DNA from 4 places in the Janthinobacterium kumbetense genome. Region 1 is predicted to be linked to each of the others. Evidence: predicted binding sites of a transcription regulator. Region 1 holds the regulator's gene; each other region holds the start of a gene.
What was found. The regulator FNR, encoded in region 1, switches genes on or off when oxygen is low (the NO sensors DNR and NnrR bind a similar motif). The targets are predictions, from matches to a motif close to TTGATNNNNATCAA.

Region 2: a site for FNR is predicted at 2,781-2,794, ahead of ubiU (ubiquinone anaerobic biosynthesis protein UbiU). Genes of this name have one in related genera too.
Region 3: a site for FNR is predicted at 1,754-1,767, ahead of NCG91_RS20435 (IPT/TIG domain-containing protein). Genes of this name have one in related genera too.
Region 4: a site for FNR is predicted at 2,560-2,573, ahead of NCG91_RS07375 (universal stress protein). Genes of this name have one in related genera too.

The regions. Positions count from the first base shown of each region.
Region 1 is NZ_JAMQGR010000002.1:720,394-725,136, forward strand. Features, by position in the region: gene NCG91_RS10655 (response regulator) at 1-1,725, opposite strand, end outside; gene fnr (fumarate/nitrate reduction transcriptional regulator Fnr) at 1,975-2,733, shown strand; gene NCG91_RS10665 (FixH family protein) at 2,737-3,261, opposite strand; gene ccoG (cytochrome c oxidase accessory protein CcoG) at 3,364-4,743, opposite strand, start outside.
Region 2 is NZ_JAMQGR010000020.1:3,826-8,568, forward strand. Features, by position in the region: gene NCG91_RS27190 (heavy-metal-associated domain-containing protein) at 1-180, shown strand, start outside; gene ubiT (ubiquinone anaerobic biosynthesis accessory factor UbiT) at 214-753, opposite strand; gene ubiV (ubiquinone anaerobic biosynthesis protein UbiV) at 774-1,670, opposite strand; gene ubiU (ubiquinone anaerobic biosynthesis protein UbiU) at 1,680-2,717, opposite strand; gene NCG91_RS27210 (hypothetical protein) at 2,880-3,290, shown strand; gene NCG91_RS27215 (ribonucleoside triphosphate reductase) at 3,414-4,743, shown strand, end outside.
Region 3 is NZ_JAMQGR010000008.1:51,505-56,247, forward strand. Features, by position in the region: gene metH (methionine synthase) at 1-1,347, opposite strand, end outside; gene NCG91_RS20435 (IPT/TIG domain-containing protein) at 1,989-4,466, shown strand; gene fmt (methionyl-tRNA formyltransferase) at 4,554-4,743, opposite strand, start outside.
Region 4 is NZ_JAMQGR010000002.1:309-5,051, reverse strand. Features, by position in the region: gene rpe (ribulose-phosphate 3-epimerase) at 1-37, opposite strand, end outside; gene apaG (Co2+/Mg2+ efflux facilitator ApaG/CorD) at 203-577, shown strand; gene NCG91_RS07385 (hypothetical protein) at 602-748, opposite strand; gene mltA (murein transglycosylase A) at 759-2,027, shown strand; gene NCG91_RS07375 (universal stress protein) at 2,068-2,505, opposite strand; gene NCG91_RS07370 (MFS transporter) at 2,643-3,962, opposite strand; gene NCG91_RS07365 (enoyl-CoA hydratase) at 4,026-4,743, shown strand, end outside.

The DNA of each region.
Region 1 (4,743 bases):
GCCCAGGCCCGTGCCGCCGAAGCGCCGCGTGATGCTCTGGTCGCCCTGGGAAAACGCGGCAAACAGCTGCTGTTGCTGCAGTTCCGTCATGCCGATGCCCGTGTCGCGCACTTCGAAGCGCAGCCAGGCGCGGCCGCTCTCGCTCTCGGCCAGGCTGACGGCCACCACCACTTCGCCGCTCTCCGTGAACTTGATGGCGTTGCCGGCCAGGTTGACGAGGATTTGCTGCAGGCGCTGGGCGTCGCCCACGAGGCGCCGCGGCACGTCGGGCTCGACGGCGATGGCCAGTTCCAGCTCCTTTTCGCCCGCATTCATCGTCATCGTCGTGGCCAGGGTATTCATGACTTCATCGAGGTCGAATTCGACGGGCGACAATTCCATGCGCCGCGCCTCGATCTTCGAATAGTCGAGCACGTCGTTGAGGATGCCCAGCAGCGACTGGCCCGCTACTCTGACCATGGTCAGATACTTGCGTTGTTCCGTGTCGAGCCTGGTATTGCCCAGCAAATACACCATGCCCAGCACGGCATTGAGGGGCGTGCGGATTTCATGGCTCATGTTGGCCACGAAATCGCTCTTCGCGCGGTTGGCCGCCTCGGCCCGGTCGCGTTCCTGTTCCAGCTCCGCCGCGCGCGATTCGAGCTCCTGCTGCAGGCGGTCGCGTTCGCTCATCAGGCCGTTGAACGCTTCCGTCAGTTCGCCGATCTCGTCGCGCTGCTGCACCGGCACGGGCGTGAAGCGGCTGCCGCTGGTGCGCAGGGCTTGCAGGGTGTCGCGCAGGCGCACCAGCGGCGACAGCAGGCGCACGGTGACCCAGCCCAGCACAAAGGCGGCCAGCAGCGAGGCGAGGATGCTCCACAGCACCAATCGGTACAGCACGCCATCGAACGGTTCGAAGGCATCCTCGACGGGGAGCGAGGCGGCCAGCAGCCAGTTCACGGATTTCAGGCGCTTGAAGCTGTTGACGGCCGTGATGCCGCGGCTGTTGGTGCTGACCATGCTGCCTTCGCCATCTTCCTTCAGCAGCTGGGTCGTCGTCAGGTTGGCGTTCGGCTTGCGCGGTTGCAGCAAGCGGCTGGTATCGGGGTGCAGCACGTAGCGCGGCACGGCGCCGCGCGTGAGGATGAAGTAATAGCCGTTCTTGCCGATCTTTTCCGAGCGCAGGCGGCCCAGCAGGTTGTCCTTGTACAGGCGCAGCACGCCGATCACCACGCCGGCCACCTGGCCATCGGCGGCCAGCACGGGCGCCACCATCTGCACGATGGGCATGCCGCTCGACTTGCCCAGCATCGGTTCGGTGATCATGGGCTGGCGCGTGCGCAGGACGGTCTGGAAATACTCGCGCTCGGCGACGTTGATGCCGGCGCGCCCCGCCACTTCCGGCATGTCGGCCACGACGGCGCCATGCGCGTCGAGCACCAGCACGTCATCGAACAGCACCAGCATCGAGCGGCGCGAATAGTATTCGCGCAATTGGGCGGGCCGGGCGATCAATTCCGGCGGCTGCTGTCGGGCCGTCAGGGTGACGATCTGCAGCAGCATGCCCAGCTTGTCGTCGAGTTCGGCGGCGGTGCGGGTGATCAGGGACGATTGCTGGCTCAGCAGTACTCGGGTGAAGTCGTCGCGCATGTGCTGCACCTGGATCATGGTGACCAGCGCGATCATGGCGATCGAGGTCAGGCTGGTGGCCAGCGCGACTTTTGCTTTAATGCCGAGAGGCTTCATGATTTCCTTTTCAGTACCGGGCGGCACAGGCGGCAGATAATGCTGTCAGGAATTTTCCTATCAATGCCCCAGCTTGGCAAGCGCCGCCGCGCAAATTGCCCGCCCCGTACGGGCTTTTGACGATGTTGCCATATAATTAAAGGCTGGACGTCGTTTATTCGCCGAATTTACGGTGAAATTGGCATACGGCAACCCTGTATGCGGCTGTATGCAGTAAACTTGTTGTTGCATTTTCTAAAAGGTACCGACATGACTGAAGCGCTACTCACTCCAACCTTGCCCACCGTGAACGTGGAGGCGTTGCGTGCGCGATGCTCGACCTGCAGCATGCATCAATTGTGCCTGCCGATGGGCCTCGATGTGGGCGACATGGACAGGCTGGATCAGATCATCGGCCGCCGCCGCAAGATTGTGCGCGGCGCCTCGCTGTTCCGCATCGGCGACTCGTTCCAGAACCTGTATGCGATCCGCCTGGGGCATTTCAAGACGTACCAGATCAATCCGGGCGGCGAAGAGCAGGTGACGGGCTTCCAGATGGCGGGCGAACTGCTGGGCATGGACGCCATCAGCGCCGACCGCCACCACTGTAATGCGGTGGCGCTGGAAGACAGCGAAGTGTGTGAAATCCCGTTTTCCAGCCTGGAACAATTGCTGGGCAATATGCCGACCCTGCTGCGCCATTTCCACCGCATGATGAGCCAGGAAATCACGCGCGAGCAAAGCGTCATGCTGTTGCTGGGCAATATGCAGGCGACGCAGCGCTTTGCCGCCTTCATCGTCAACCTGGCGTCGCGCTATGAAGCGCGCGGCTATTCGGGCAGCAATTTCCAGCTGCGCATGTCGCGCGAGGAAATCGGCAACTACCTGGGCCTGACCATCGAGAGCGTCAGCCGCCTGCTGTCGAAGTTCAAGAAGGAAGGCTGGCTGCGCGTCTCGAACCGGGAAATTGAAATCCTGCAGCCGGCCAAGTTAAAAGCCATTACGGCCGGCACGGACGTCTGCAAGTAAGACTTACAGTTCCTCGTCCGCATGCAGCGCGATGCTGCGCTGCAGGGGCCAGGTCCAGATGCCGGACAGGCGCCACTCGCGTTTGTCGTTTTCCACCAGCACTTGCCAGCGGCTGCGCTCGAGCATCGGCAGCGCCACGGAAAAATTGCCGGCTGCGTCGGGCTGCACCAGCACCTTGATATCCTTTTCCGGCAGGGTCGCATGCGCCAGGTGCAGCTGCAAAGGCGCCTGATAGGCCTTGCCGAAGCTGTGCACGGAACCGGTCAGGCGTGCTTGCGCCACGTCATACGACAGGCGCGTATCCATCGCCAGGTCGCTGGCGATCGTGTCGCGCTTCAAATCCTGGTTGATCGCCTTGCCCTGCTTGTAATAATCGCCCACCACCAGCGCATCGGGCTGCGTAAACGCGATATAGCCCATGAAGCTGCCGACGACCACGGACAGGCCGGGGCCGATCATCAGCAGCCATGGCCAGCGATGCTTGTACCACGGTGCAACGGGTGCTTGCAGTTTCAGACTGTCGGACATGGTATTTCTCCTGTGTAAACGGCCAATCCCCGTGCGGGGACCGGCCTTCCTGCAACTTCGTGGCGGCGGCGAGGGCACCCGGTCCCCGTCCGCCTTTCCTTGTTAACGTGGCACGATGAATACCGCGCTTTCACGCACATGCAGCGATGGGTCGTCCAGCGATTGCAATTCGATCGCAATCTTGTTCGAGCCCTTCTCTCCCACGCCGTGCGGCACGCGCAGGCGGATCGGCCAACCCAGCGTTTCCGTCGGCTGCAAGGTCACTTCTTCGCGCGTCAGCAAGGTCAGGCCCGGCAAGCCGGAAGCGCTGATTTTGAAATGCTGGCTTTGCTCCGACGTGTTCATGATCTGCAGGCGGTAGACGTTTTCGATCATGCCGTCTTCCACTTCGCGTCCCATGGAACCGCGGTCGCGGATCACGTCCATTTTTAGGGGCGTGCGCAGGGCCAGCGAAGTACACACGGCGATGATGATCAGGGCCAGGATGGAAGTGTAGATCAAGACGCGCGGGCGCATGGCGCGCTGGCGTATCTGCTTCGAATTGAAGTTGTTTTCCATCGCATGGTCGGTACTGTAGCGTACCAGTCCCCGTGGCCGGTCGACCTTGTCCATCACGCTGTTGCAGGCATCGACGCAAGCGGCGCAACCGATGCATTCATACTGCAGGCCGTTACGGATATCGATGCCGGTCGGACACACCTGCACGCACAGGGTACAGTCGATGCAATCGCCCAGCTTGTCGTTGTTGCCGGCCTTCTTGCTCATGGCGCCACGTGGTTCACCGCGCTTGGCATCGTAGGTGATGATCAGGGTGTCCTGGTCGAACATGGCGCTCTGGAAGCGCGCGTAGGGGCACATGTATTTGCACACCTGCTCGCGCAGCCAGCCCGCGTTGCCGTAGGTTGCCAGACTGTAGAACAAGACCCAGAACCATTCCCAGGGACCGAAGTTCAGCGTGGTCACCGACTGCGCCAGTTCCTTGATCGGCGTGAAGTAGCCGACAAAGGTAAAGCCCGTCCACAGGGCGATGGCGCCCCATACCAGGTGCTTAGCCGTCTTCTTGAACGCCTTGCGCACGGAGGGGCCCTGCTTGTCGAGGGCCATGCGCGCGCTGCGCGTACCCTCGATGCGGCGTTCGACCCACAGGAAAATTTCCGTGTATACCGTTTGCGGGCAAGAGAACCCGCACCACACCCGCCCGGCAATGGCCGTGACGAGGAACAACAAATACGCACAGATGATCAGCAGGGCCGCCAGATAGATGAAATCCTGGGGCCACAGCACGACGCCGAAAATGTAGAACTTGCGCGTGGTCAAATCGAACAGCAGGGCTTGCCTGCCATTCCAGGTCAACCACGGCAAGCCGTAGAACGCGAGCTGGGTAAGCCATACGCATACCCATCGCCAGGTAGCGTAGCGTCCTTTGGCCTCGCGAGGGTAGATTTGCTCGCGGGCCGCATACATCTTGATGACTTGAGGTTC
Region 2 (4,743 bases), on a different contig from region 1:
GGCGTGGCCACCGTGTGCGTCTCGCTGGCGCGCCACGGCGCCACGGTGCAGTTCGACGAACGGCTGGCCACGCAAGAACGCCTGCTGGCCGCCGTCAATGACGCCGGCTTCATGGGCGAGGCGACGGATGAAGAACAGCTGGCCTCGTGCAGCGGCGCCTGCGGCCACTGCCGCCACTGAACGCCACTGAGCGCCCGCCCTCCCTTTCTTCGCTCAGCCTTCGCGCGCGCCCCGGTCGCGCAGATGCGCCAGCACGCGGCGCGGTCCCAGCGCCTGCAGGTCGAATGGCGGCAACTCGATGGCATCGAGCGTATTCTTGAACAGCAAGCCCAGTTCCGTGTCGCCTTCCAGGCTCAAACGGCGGCTGAAGAACAGCGTGTCCGGATCTTCCTGGCGCCGCGCCAGCAGCATCAAATCATGCACGCTGGCGGCGATGCACAGGTCCGGCACGTCTGCATAGCGCTCGGCCACGAACACCGTGCCCTGCCACTCGAAGTCGAAGGCGATGCCCGCGTCCAGCAGCCGCAAGCGCAAACTGCGCCCTTCCAGGCTGCGCCGCACGTCGTCGGGCAATTGCGGCGCCAGCAGGCGGTTCAAGCCCTGCACGAACAGCCAGGAGGCGGGATAGGGGGGCAGCTTGGACAGCAATTCGGCCAGCGCTTCGGGCAGCCGGTACGACACGACGGGCTTGCTCATGCCCGGCCTGGCGGGGCTTGGGGCCGGGACGGGCAATCTTTCCAGTTGATCTTGCATGGTGCTTCCTTTCGAGGCGTTCAATGGGCGGCGTGCTGTTCCATGCCGGGCTGGCCGTGCCAGTAGCCGTCGCAGGCGCCGGCAGGCTGGCAGGCCGCCAGTTGGGCCTGGGCGCCGATGCCGCTGACCTGGCCGCGGCGGGCGCGGTCGAAGATGGCGATGACCTGTTCCGTATGCATGGCCTGCGGGCTGATGCGCGCCACCGCCACGCCCATGTCGCGCATGGCATCGAGTTCGCGCACCAGGTTGTAGACGAGCGCCGACTGCGTCTGCGTGCCATTCAGTACGAGGAAGGGCACTTCGTCGCGCGTGCGCAGCAACAGGCCGTCCGGCTCTTCCAGGCAGCTGTAGCCGCAATCGTCCTTCGGCAGGTTGCGGTTGCGCGCCGTGAAGCAGCGCGCGGAAAACGCCAGCGGCATGCGGCCGTAGGCGAAGACTTCCGTCTCCAGCCCTTCCGGCTTCTGGCGCTGCATCTCCGCCAGCGCCGTCTGCCCCATTTCCAGCGGCATCACCCAGCGCCGCGCGCCCAGGCGCGCCAGCAATTGCAGGCTGGGGCCATTGAACAGGTTCAGATGGGGACCGGCGACGAAGGACGCGCCCTTTTCCATACAGTGCACGGCGCCCATGTCGTTGGCCTCGACGCCGTAGCGGCCATTGCCCGTGATGCGGCGCAGGGTCGCCAGTTCCGCGCCCGCCTCGATCAGCGCCTGCGTCGACAGCACCACTTCCTTGCCGGCGGCGGCCAGCATGTCGGCGATATCGAGCCAGTCGGCCAGACGCACCTCATGCCGGCGCGAGCAGACGGTCTCGCCCAGGTAGACGATATTGACGGCGGTGCCGGCGATCTGCTGGTAAAACTCGAAAACCGTGGCGCGCGGCCAGTAGTACAGCAAAGGGCCCAGTGAAAGCTTCAGCATGTTCATCCTCTATTTCCAAGATCTGTGGTAAGCGCCCAAGGTGTGCTGCTGGCCTTCGGCCAGCTTGTCCATGGCCGCCATCCAGCCCGGCTTGACGGCGTAGCGCGCATTGCCTTCGCGGCAGGCATCGATCGCTTCGCGCCACACGCGCGTAACCTGCGCCACGTACGCGGGGCTGCGCTGGCGCCCTTCGATCTTCACGGCGCGCACGCCCATGGCGATCAGTTGCGGCAGCAGCGCCAGGGTGTTCAGGCTGGCCGGCTCCTCGATGGCGTAATACTCTTCGTCATTGACTTCGAAACGCCCCTTGCACAGGGTGGGATAGCTGGCGTTCTCGCCGGGCGCATAGCGGTCGATCAGCACGCCGTTCAGGCGCGACTCGAGGCCGTTTGGCGTTTCCAGCCAGCGCACGGATTTCGCCGGCGAGCACACGCCATGGGTATTCGGCGCCTCGCCCGTCGCATACGACGACAGCGCGCAGCGTCCCTCGACCATCACGCACAGGCTGCCGAAGCCGAACACCTCGATCTCGACTTCCGTCTTGGCGATCAGTTGCTCCACCTGCGCCATCGACAGCACGCGCGGCAGCACGGCGCGGGCGATGCCGAAGTGTTCATGGTAAAAATTGATGGCTTCGTAGTTGGTGGCCGAGCCCTGGACGGACAGGTGCAGGCGCAGCTGCGGGTGGTGCTGGGCCGCATACGCCATCAAGCCCGGATCGGCCACGATCATGGCGTCGATGCCGGCATCGGCGGCGCGGTCGATGGCGCTGCGCCACACGGCCCAGTTGTGCGGCTGCGGATAGGTGTTCAGCGCCAGCAGCACCTTGCGCCCATATTGATGGGCGTAGCGCACGCCCTCGGCGATGGCCTTCTCGTCGAAATTGAGGCCGGCGAAATTGCGCGCATTGGTGGCGTCGCGAAAGCCCAGGTACACGGTGTCGGCGCCATTGTCGACGGCCGCTTTCAAGGCTGGCAGGCTGCCGGCGGGACAGACCAGTTCCAGCGGTCCGGCCACGCGGGTGGCGGTGGTTGATTCAAGCATCATGGTGTTCACAGTCCTGTATCGGCTCAGGGTGCAGACTATAGCCCCGCCCAGGCTGCCCAGTCCTTGACGCAGGTGAAGGAATGCATGCATGGCTGGTGCGCGTTCAACTTGCTTGACCTGGCTGTAAAATGCCCTCCTTTTCTCCCTCTTCGATTGCCCGCCATGCCCCGCAAACCGCTGCTGATCTTCCTGCTCACCCTGTTCCTCACCGTGCTGCAGGTGCAGTGGGCCTCCCCCACGGAAGGCTACGACGCCGAGGCGCTCTCCGTGCTGTCGCCCGAAGTACTGGGCGCGTATCCGGGCGTGCTGCTGCTGTTCCTGCAAGCCGTCTTCGCGCGCCGCGCCATGCCCGTGACGCGCCAGGCCGCCATCTGCACGGGACTGCTGGCCGTCTACTGGCTGCTGGCCAATTACGTCACGTTCGACGCGCGCGTGGCCAGCTGGAGCACCTTCTCGACGCGGGAAATCTGGGCGCACGTGCTGCCCGCCTCCATCCTCAGCATCGCCGTCTGCGGCGCCGCCTACTTCGCCGCGAGCGCCTTCATCCTGCGCCAGGGCCGCCTGAAAAAGTAAACGAGGGCGCTTTTTTCACCTGCATCAAGGATTCGTCACGCCACTGCACGCACCCTTTGACGCCACTATATTTAGTGATTAATCTCCATAAAAACACCGCATGTTGTGTTTATTGGAGGTTTCATGACGACGAATGCAGTTTCCCCCACACGCGGCCAGGTCGATGTCGCCGCGTCCATCAATGAATACCTGGACCGGCGCGACTGGCGTGTCAACGCCAACGCCAACCAGGGTTACTCGCTGGGCGGCCTGATACTCAATGTGTCGGGCAAGGTCATCGCCAACTACTGGCTGGACCAGGTCTATCCGCCGGAAGTGGGCGCGGCGCACCGCGAAGCGGCGCTGCACATCCACGACCTCGACATGCTGGCCGGCTATTGCGCCGGCTGGTCGCTGCGCACCCTGCTGCACGAAGGCTTGAATGGCGTGCCGGGCAAGATCGAGTCCGGTCCGCCGAAACACATGTCGAGCGCCATCGGCCAGATCGTCAATTTTCTCGGCACGCTGCAAAACGAGTGGGCCGGCGCGCAGGCGTTCAGCTCCTTCGACACCTATATGGCGCCCTACATCCGCAAGGACAGCCTGCGCTACGAAGACGTGCGCCAGTACATGCAGGAACTGATCTTCAACCTCAACGTGCCATCGCGCTGGGGTACGCAGACGCCGTTCACCAACCTCACCTTCGACTGGGTTTGCCCGGACGACCTGCGCGAGCAGATTCCCGTCATCGCCGGCCAGGAGATGGACTTCAGCTATGGCGAGCTGCAGGCGGAAATGGACATGATCAACCGCGCCTACATCGAGATCATGATGGCGGGCGACGCCAAGGGCCGCGTCTTCACCTTCCCCATCCCCACCTATAACATCACCGAGGATTTCGACTGGCATAGCGAGAATGCCGAATGCCTGTTCGAAATGACGGCCCGCTACGGCCTGCCCTACTTCCAGAATTTCATCAATTCGGAACTCAAGCCGAACATGATCCGCTCCATGTGCTGCCGATTGCAGCTGGACTTGCGCGAATTGCTGAAACGGGGCAATGGCCTGTTCGGCTCCGCCGAGCAGACGGGCTCCCTGGGCGTGGTGACGATCAATTGCGCGCGCCTGGGCCACCTGTGGCGCGGCGACGAACCAGCCTTGATGGCAGACCTGGACCGCCTGCTGGAACTGGGCAAGACCAGCCTGGAAATCAAGCGCCGCACCATCGAGGAATTGATGCAGCAAGGCCTGTTCCCGTACACGAAACGCTATCTGGGCACCCTGCGCAACCACTTTTCCACCTTGGGCGTGAACGGCATCAACGAGATGATCCGCAATTTCAGCGGCGACGCCTGGGACATCACGACGCCAGAAGGCCACGCGCTGGCCGTGCGCCTGCTCGACCACGTGCGCGCCCGCATGGTGGCCTTCCAGGAAGAGACGGGCCATATGTACAACCTGGAAGCGACGCCGG
Region 3 (4,743 bases), on a different contig from region 1:
CGAAATGTCGGGTTCCGAGGCGATCAGGTTCAGGAAGCGCGTCATGGCCGCCAGCGAATCGAGCATCGCTTCATCCATGTTGATATCGATCACTTGGGCGCCGTTTTCCACTTGCTGGCGGGCCACGGAGAGCGCCTCGTCATATTGCTCGTTGAGAATCATGCGCGCGAACGCCTTCGAGCCCGTGACGTTGGTGCGCTCGCCCACGTTGACGAACAGTGACTCGTCATTGACGACGAACGGTTCCAGGCCCGCCAGGCGCAGGTCGTGCGATGGGGCCGGCACGGTGCGCGGGGTGTTTTTCGACAGCAACTCGCCAATGGCGGCGATGTGCTCGGGCGTGGTGCCGCAGCAGCCGCCCGCCATGTTCAGGAAGCCCGCGTCGGCAAATTCGCGCAGCAGGGCGGACGTGTCGGCTGGCAACTCGTCGAAACCCGTGTCGCTCATGGGGTTGGGCAAGCCCGCGTTCGGGTAGATGCACACGAAGGTGTCGGCGATCTTGGCCAACTCTTCCGCGTACGGGCGCATCAGGGCAGCGCCCAGCGCGCAGTTCAGGCCGATGGTCAGCGGTTTCGCGTGGCGCACGGAATTCCAGAAGGCGGGCACGGTCTGGCCCGACAAGATGCGTCCCGACGCGTCCGTGACAGTGCCGGAAATCATCAGCGGCAGGCGCACGACATCCGGGTTTTGCTCGTAGAACAGGTCGATGGCGAACAGGGCCGCCTTGCAGTTCAAGGTATCGAAGATGGTTTCCACCAGTAATACGTCGGCGCCGCCTTCCACCAGACCCTGCGTCTGCTGCAGGTAGGCGGCCACCAGCTGGTCGAAGGTGACGTTGCGCGCGGCCGGGTCGTTCACGTCGGGCGAGATCGACGCCGTCTTCGGCGTGGGCCCGAGGGCGCCGGCGACGAAGCGCGGCTTGTCCGGGGTGGAATATTTATCGCAGGCGGCGCGCGCCAGCTTGGCCGCCTGGACGTTCATTTCATAGGCCAGGTGGGCCATGTGGTAATCGTCTTGCGCGATCGTCGTGGCGCCGAAGGTATTCGTTTCGATCAGGTCGGCGCCGGCCGCCAGGTAGCGCTCGTGGATTTCCTGGATGATGTGCGGCTGGGTCAGGGTCAGCAACTCATTATTGCCCTTGACGAACAGTTCGCGCGCGCCACTGTCGGCCGGCGCGGCGAAATCGATGAAGCGGCCGGCGGGGCCGCCGCGGTACGCTTCTTCGTCGAGCTTGTATTGCTGGATGATCGTGCCCATGGCGCCGTCGAGAATCATGATCCGCTGCGCCAGAATGGCGCGCAAGGTGGCTTCGGTCGGGGACATGGCGGGGATCACGGTATCGTTCATTTCATGCTTTCAATAGGCAAACGGGCGGCGGCGCGGCGACAAGACGTTACGAGGCGGATGCGGGTCAGCAGGATCAGCTGACGGAGAGTTGCCGGCCGGGTAGGGCAGGCAGAAGGTGGCAATCGCCTGATTTCACCGGGTCTAAAATTATACGGCATCAGGCTGCTTTGGTTTTAAGCAAAAGCGGCCGTTCGCCCCACGGCAGGCCTTCTTGCAACACATCGCCTGCCGCCACGCCTGCTTCTGAAAATTACATTCCTGAAAATCTTACTCAAAAAGTTAATTCTTCCAGCAAAGTTGGCAGAACAATATGGCGTCTAGGCTGTGGAAAAATTTCCACATTATTTGCGCCGCATCAGCATATTTTTAATGAGTTGAATGGCAATAGCTGCAAAGGAAAGTAATTTTGATTTTAGCCAATACAGAGTGAGGGGAATAATGCTCAGAGTAAAGTTTGCCAAGCAGATATTTTAATTATTATCAAAACCAATTGAATCAAAAGCATTAATAGTTGTCTTTGGGAATCGAACTAAACCATAATATTGGTTCTTCGAAATTAAATTCTCACCAAAAGTCACCAATATGTCACATTTATCTCGTGTCCTCCCCGGCATCGCGCTGCATCAACATGGTTGCCAGCCATGAAAAACCATCTGCTTGTCGCATTGTTTGTCATGCTGGGCCTGTCCGCCTGCGGCGGTGGCGGCGGTGGGGGCGGCGACACGGTGGTGGCGACCACGTCGGGTACGCCCGTGCTGCTGCCTGCCGTGACGGCCGTTTCGGCGGCGAATGTCGCCGTCGGTGGCAGCCTGGTGCTTACGGGCACGAATCTGAGCCGCGTGACGGCTTTCCAGGTGGGCGGCGTGACCGTTGCCACCAGCGCCGCCAGCGACACCAGCATCACCCTGACCATGCCGGGCGTGCCCGTATCGGGCGCCTTGAGCCTCGTCAGCGCCAGCGGCACGGCGTCCACCAGCTATAACGTCAATGTGTACGTGCCATTGAGCGTGGGCAGCGTCGCACCGGCGACGGGCGGCGTCGGTTCCAGCGTGACGATCACGGGCGGCGGCATGGGCGCCGTGACGGCGGTGCAGTTTGGCAATGGCGCGGCGGCAACGCCGCAAAGCCAGACGGCCGGCAGCGTGACGGTGCTGGTGCCTGCGGGCGCGGCGACAGGCGCGCTGACGGTGCGCGGTCCCTACAACGATGTGCTCAGCGGCGACACGTACACGGTGCTGGCCAGCGTGACGGTGACGTCGATCACCTCGGCCGTCAACAACGGAAGCTTGTCCGTGACGGTGCAGGGCAGCAATCTCGACCAGGTCACTTCGGCATCGGTGGGCAATACGCCGGCCGTCATCGTCAGCGCCACTGCCAGCCAGCTGCTGCTGTCCGCGCCGGCCGCGGCAACGGGCAACGTGATGCTGGCGGCCGCGTCGCGCATCGCCGTGAATGCGGGCACGGTGTCGGCCTTTACCCTGGGCAGCATTGATTTCGCACAAGTACTGAATTTGAATGCCAGCAATACGGCCTTGCGCTTGACGCGCGGCAAGCCGGCCGCCGTGCGCGTGTCCGTGCTGGCCGGGCAGGCGGGCCAGTCCAGCCCGGCGGTCACCTTGAATGCGACCGCCGCCAATGGCAGCAACCTGGGCAGCATCGCGATGACGGGGCCGGCGCTCTTGCCGACGACGAAGAACGATGACAGTTTCAACGGCAATTTCAGTGCCGTCCTGCCTGCAGGCTGGATCTTGCCCGGCGTGCGCGTGCGCGTGACGGCCGTCGGCAATGACGGCGTGCAAGTGAGCCAGGAAGCGGCGCCCGTGGTGGCCAGCCTGGCCAAGATCCGTCTGGTGCTCGTGCCCTTGAGCACCGATGATGGCGTGGCGCAACTGCCTGATGCCGAGGTGATCCGCGCCGCGCTGCTGCGCGTGTATCCGTATGCGACGGAAAATATCAGCATCACGACGCGCGCCGCACTGAGCATGCCGGGCAGCAGCACGGCCGACAGCTGGTGGAGCGATGCCCTGGGCAAGCTGGAAAACCGGCGCGCGCTGGAAGACAGCGGCGCCTATTATTACGGTTTCGTGCCGAAGATGTCTGTCACCAACGCCGCCGGCCTGGCCTACATCAACCAGCGCAGCAGCGGCAACGACTTCACGTCGGCCATCGGCCTCGATGCCCAGTCCAATAGCATCGCGGCGGTCGACCCATTCTCCAATCAATGGCCTCTGTGGCTCACTACGCTCGTGCATGAGCTGGGCCACAATCACTCGCTGCAGCACGTTCCCTGCGGCGGTCCGGCTGGCGCTGCTGTCGACTACCCATATGCGAATGGCAATCTGGGCCCGCAACCGCTGTACAACAGCAACTATGCAGGCAGCATCGGCCAGCTGAGCAAGGCAGTCTATGGCAATACGCCGATGAAGGACGTGATGAGCTATTGCAGCGGCGCCTGGTTCTCCGACTACAGCTATGCGCGGGTGCAGCAATTCCTGGAAAAACGCAGCACGCAGATTACGGGCAGCAATGTGCTGGCCGCCAGCATGGCCGTGGCTGAGAACGGCTACCTGACCATTTCCGGCCGCATCACGCCTGGCGGCGTGGCCCTGCGCCCGGCTGTTGCCTCGTCGGCGCGCATCGGCACCGCTGCCAGTGGCAGCGGCCATGCTTATACCTTGCGCGTGTTGACGGCGTCCGGACAGACTATCGACTTGCCCTTCGATGGCGTCTCCGTGGCCGACCATGGCGGCAACGCCATGAGCCACTTCCGCGTCAGCTTCGCCAATCCGGGCGAAATCAGCGATGTGCAAGTGTTGGCAAATGGCAAGGCTTTAGCCAAGCTGGAACGCCCGGCGCGCCGCAGCAAGGCCGCCGCCAACGATGCCACGTTTGATGCGACGCAAAGCGGCGGCCAACTGGTGCTGGTCTGGAATGCCGAGGCGGAACCGTATGCCGCCGTCATGCACGTGGCTGCCGATGGCCGCAAGACGGTGGTCGGCAGTGACTTGACGGGTGGCAAAGCCAATGTCGACGTGAGCACCTTGCCGGCCGGCGGCCGTTTCGAGGTCAGCCTGTCGTCGTCCGTGGGCGCACGCCTGATGAAGGTGCAGCGCCGCTAAGCTAGCGGGGCGGATGCAAAAAAGGCTTGCCGCGGCAAGCCTTTTTTTATGGCCATCGGGATGATGGCGCGGTGCAATCCGGTGAAGTCAGGCGCAGCGCTTGCCTTCGAGGGGGAAGCCCTTGATGAATTCGGCCGCAGGCAGGCGCTTGCCGCCCGGTTTTTGCAGTTCCGTCAGGCGCAGCGAGCCATTGCCGCAGGCCACGACGATGCCGTGCTGGGCGTCGGCCGCCAGCACCTGGCCCGGCGCTTCCTTGCTGTCCGCCTCGAGCACGTCG
Region 4 (4,743 bases), 720 kb from region 1:
CGGACAGGATGCTGGGAGCGATACGGAATGTTGTCATGGTGAAGTAGCCAAAGGATAGAAAATGCGATTTGCGCTATTTTACGCCTGACGCCGTTACCATGCCTCATTGAAGTAAGGTGAAATACAGAATACGCATCGTGCGATGGCCAATGCGTCGCGCGCGACACACAATATGACTGGCAATGTCTGAAGAGGAATGACGATGGCGACTTATGAATTTACGGTAACGGTCAAAACGCAATATTTGCCCGATCAATCGGCACCGGACCAGGGGCGGCACGTGTTCAGCTACACGATCCGCGTCGTCAACACGGGCACGGCTGGCGCGCAACTGATTTCGCGCCACTGGGTCATCACGGATGCGAACAACAAGGTGGAAGAGGTGCGCGGCCTGGGCGCCGTCGGCCACCAGCCGCTGTTGCAGCCGGGCGAGCAGTTCGAATACACGAGCGGCACCATGCTGGGCACGCCGCAAGGCTCGATGCACGGCGAATACTTCTGCGTGGCCGAAGACGGCCATCAGTTCGAAGCGCCGATTCCCGAGTTCGTGCTGTCGGTGCCGCGTACCCTGCATTAAGGAAACGCCGGGGGGGCTTGCCCCTTATTTCAGTTTTTCGGTGGCGTCCTGTTCTTCACTGAGCTGCTTGCGTGCCGGCGGTGCGGGCTTTTTGCCCGAATACATGGTCCACCAGACTATAAATGCCAGCAAGAAGAACGCCACCAGCGCCTCTATCATCAAGATCCACATACGCATCCCTATGTTATTTACCCGCAGCCCATTTACCAGCCGTCTGTTTACACGCGGTAGTCTACCCGTTTCAATCGGCGCCGTCGCGCTTGTCTTGTCCGCCTGCACCACGCCGCCCGTCGCGCCGCCCGCTGCTTCCAGCGGCAAGGCGCCCGCCATTGCGCCGACCGTCGTCAAGCCTGTGCCTGCCAAGCCGGCCGATGCCAAGGATGCCACGGATGTGGCGGCGCCCACCTTCGTGCCCGCCAAGTTTGCCGCCTTGCCAGGCTGGGCCCGCGACGACATGCGCGCCGCCTGGCCCGCCTTCATGGCTTCGTGCGGCGTGCTGGTGAAACGGCCGGACTGGAAGGAATCGTGCACGATTGCGCGCCAGGTCAATGCCGACAGCGACAAGGCCATCCGCCTGTTTTTCGAGACCTTCTTTGTGCCAAATCAAGTCGTCACCGCCGATGGCGCCAATACTGGACTGGTGACCGGTTATTACGAGCCATTGCTGCACGGCGCGCGCAAGCGCGGCGGTCCATACCAGACACCGCTGTACAAGGTGCCTGACGATCTGGTCTCGGTGGACTTGTCCGGCGTGTATCCGGAACTGAAAAACATGCGCTTGCGGGGCAAGCTGGTCGGCAAGAAGGTGATACCGTACGCAACCCGCGCCGACATCGAGCGCGCCACGTCCGTCACGGGCAAGGAATTGCTGTGGGTGGATGACGAAGTCGAGGCGTTCTTCCTGCAAGTGCAGGGTTCCGGGCGCGTGCAGCTGACCGATACGCAGGAAACCGTGCGCGTGGCGTACGCGGATCAAAACGGCCATCCGTATAAATCGATCGGCCGCTACCTGGTCGACAAGGGCGAGCTGACCCTGAGCCAGGCGTCCGCGCAAGGCATCAAGGCGTGGATTGCCGGCCATCCCACGCGCAAGGATGAATTGTTCAACGCCAACCCGAGCTATGTCTTCTTCAAGGAAGAGCGCTTGCCCGATCCGAAAGTGGGGCCGAAGGGCGCGTTGGGCGTGCCGCTGACGCCGCAGCGCTCGGTAGCCATCGATTCGCGCTTCCTGCCGCTGGGCGCGCCCGTGTTCTTGTCCACCACGCAAGCCAATAGCGAAATTCCCATGCAGCGCCTGGTGATGGCGCAGGATACCGGCGGCGCCATTCGCGGGCCGATCCGGGTCGATTATTTCTTTGGCTTTGGCGCGGAAGCGGCCGAGAATGCGGGCCGCATGAAACAGAGCGGCGCCGTGTGGGTGTTGTTGCCGAAGCAGGCGCCGGCGCGCTGATTGTCTCGCGGCGCCGGGCGGGGATTGCGCTAGCGCAAGGTTAGCGCAGGACCATGACGGGTAAATGGGTGTGGGCTAGCACTTTTTGCGTTTCGCTGCCCACGAACAGCTTGTTCAAGCCCTTGCGGCCATGCGAGGCCATCAGGATGATGTCGCAATGGTAGGTTTGCGCCGCATTGACGATTTCATCGTGCGGGCTCGGCGACACGGCCACCACGCCTTCGAAAGGCACGCCAGCAGCGCTTGCCGCTGCGCCGATCTTGTCGATGGCGCGTTGCGACGCTTCCTGCATCTGCTGTTCATACAGGCTGGCGTCGAGCACGATGCCGCCGTCGGCCATCGGCGAGAACGGGAAGGGCTGCACCACGCTGATGGCGACCAGCTTGGCTTTGTTCAGTTGGGCGAAGGCGAGGGCGGTCTCGGCGGCTTTGTCGGACAACGGCGAGCCGTCGGTGGGAAATAAGATGGTGTTAAACATAGCGTGCTCCTCAAGTGATGTAAGACAGCTTATGGATTTACATCAATTAAAACCTTGATATAAATCAAACCTCACAGGCTTTGGCGTGAATAGTGTCGCCAAGGCAATCTTTTAGCAGTGTATGCCCGTTCATCGCTTCAGGTGCGCACGCTACGCAGCGGCGTGCCCCACACCATGGCCACCGTCAACAGGATGCTGCCGGCCGCGATGCAAGCGAGACCATTGCGCACTCCAAAGTGTTCCGCGATCCAGCCGGCGGCCAGCGCGCCCAGCGGCGCCGTCGCCACCGTCAGGAAGCGCATGGTCGACGTCATGCGGCCCAGCATGGGATCGGGCGTCACCTTCTGGCGCAGGCCCAGGTAGGGAATAAAGAACAGCATCACGCCGCAATCGAAAAAGAACATCAATATGGCATACGCCACGGCGCTGGCGGCCGCGCTGCCGAACAGTGCTGCCGGAATCGTCGGCGTCAGGGCAAAGCACACGGAGGTGGATGCCAGGCCGATCAGGATGGTGCGGCCGGCGCCGTAGCGCTTCGTCAATGGCTTGACGATGAAGGCGCTGAGCAAGACGCCGGCACCGCCCAGCATCTGCGTCATGCCCAGCACGCCAGGACTCATGCCCAGGTCGCGCGTGGCGAACAGCACCGTCAAGGCCATGCTGGCGTAAAACAGGAAGTGCCAGATGCCGGCGCCCCAGGCCAGCGCGCGCAGCAGCGGTTCGCGCCACACGAACAGCAAGCCGTCGGCGATGTCGCGCAAGGCGTGCTTGTCGGATGGCGCCGGGCGTGGGTCGCGCACGCTCATGGCGCGCAGATTGAAGACGGAAATCAGATAGCCGCACGCCGTGCACAGGATGGCGACGGGCGCGGACAGCACTTGCACCAGCACGCCGGCCAGGCCGGGACCGATCAGGCGCGAAGCCGATTCGGTGGCGGCAAATTTCGACTGCGCATCGATCAAGCCATCGCGGCCCACGAGGAAAGTCAGAAACACCTGCTCGGCACCGCCGCCCACGACGAAGCCCGTGCCGATGATGAACCCTACTATATATAACCACGGCATCGACAGCACGCCGCACCAGTAAGCCACTGCCACGCTGGCCAGGGCCAGGCCGGACATGCTTTCGCTGAACAGCATGATCGGGTGCTTGCTGCGCCGGTCCAGCAGCACGCCGACGGGCAAGCCGAACAGGGCGAACGGCAACGCCTGTAAGGCGACCAGCACGCCCATCTGTTCCGGCGTCGCATGCAATAACAGTACCGCGCACAGGGGCAGGGCCAGCGAGGTGATCTGGGCGCCGAAGCAATTGAGGCCGTTGCTGAACCACAGGCGGCGGAAATCGACGCTGGCGGCGCTGCCGTCGCCGCGCAGGTAATGGGCGCAGTACTGGAAGAGGGAGGAGAAAATATCTTGCTCGATATGAAAATGATCAGGCTCACAATAATAGCAGCGCACCTGCCGCGCCGCTGCCGTTAGCCGCTACAATCGTTGTCACCGTGTTCATCCAGAGGAGACTATATGCAATACGAAGACTTGATCATCGATATCCAGGACAAAGTGGCGCTCATCCGCCTGAATCGCCCGAAGGCCTTGAATGCCTTGAACGACAACATGATGAATGAGCTGGGCGATGCCTTGCTGAAATTCGACGCGGATGACAATATCGGCTGCATCGTGCTCACGGGCAGCGAAAAAGCGTTTGCCGCCGGCGCCGACATCGCCGCCATGGCCGATTACACCTACCCGGACACCTTTACCCAGGGCTACATCAGCCGCAACTGGGAACATATCTTGCGCGTGCGCAAACCTGTGGTGGGTGCGGTGGCCGGCTATGCGCTCGGTGGCGGTTGCGAACTGGCCATGATGTGCGATTTCCTGATCGCCGCCGACAGCGCCAAATTTGGCCAGCCGGAAATCAAGGTCGGCGTCACGCCGGGTGCGGGCGGCACGCAGCGCTTGCCGCGCGCCATCGGCAAGGCCAAGGCCATGGATCTGCTGTTGACGGCGCGCACCATCGACGCAGCGGAAGCGGAGCGCATCGGCCTGGTGTCGCGCGTCGTGCCGGCAGATAAATTGCTGGAAGAAACGCTGGCCGCCGCCAAGACCATTGCCGCCATGCCGACCTCGGTTGCCATGATGATCAAGGATTGCGTCAACCGCGCCTTTGAAACGACGTTGACCGATGGTGTCGCCTACGAGCGCCGCTTGTTCCAGGCCGCCTTCGGTACGCCTGCAC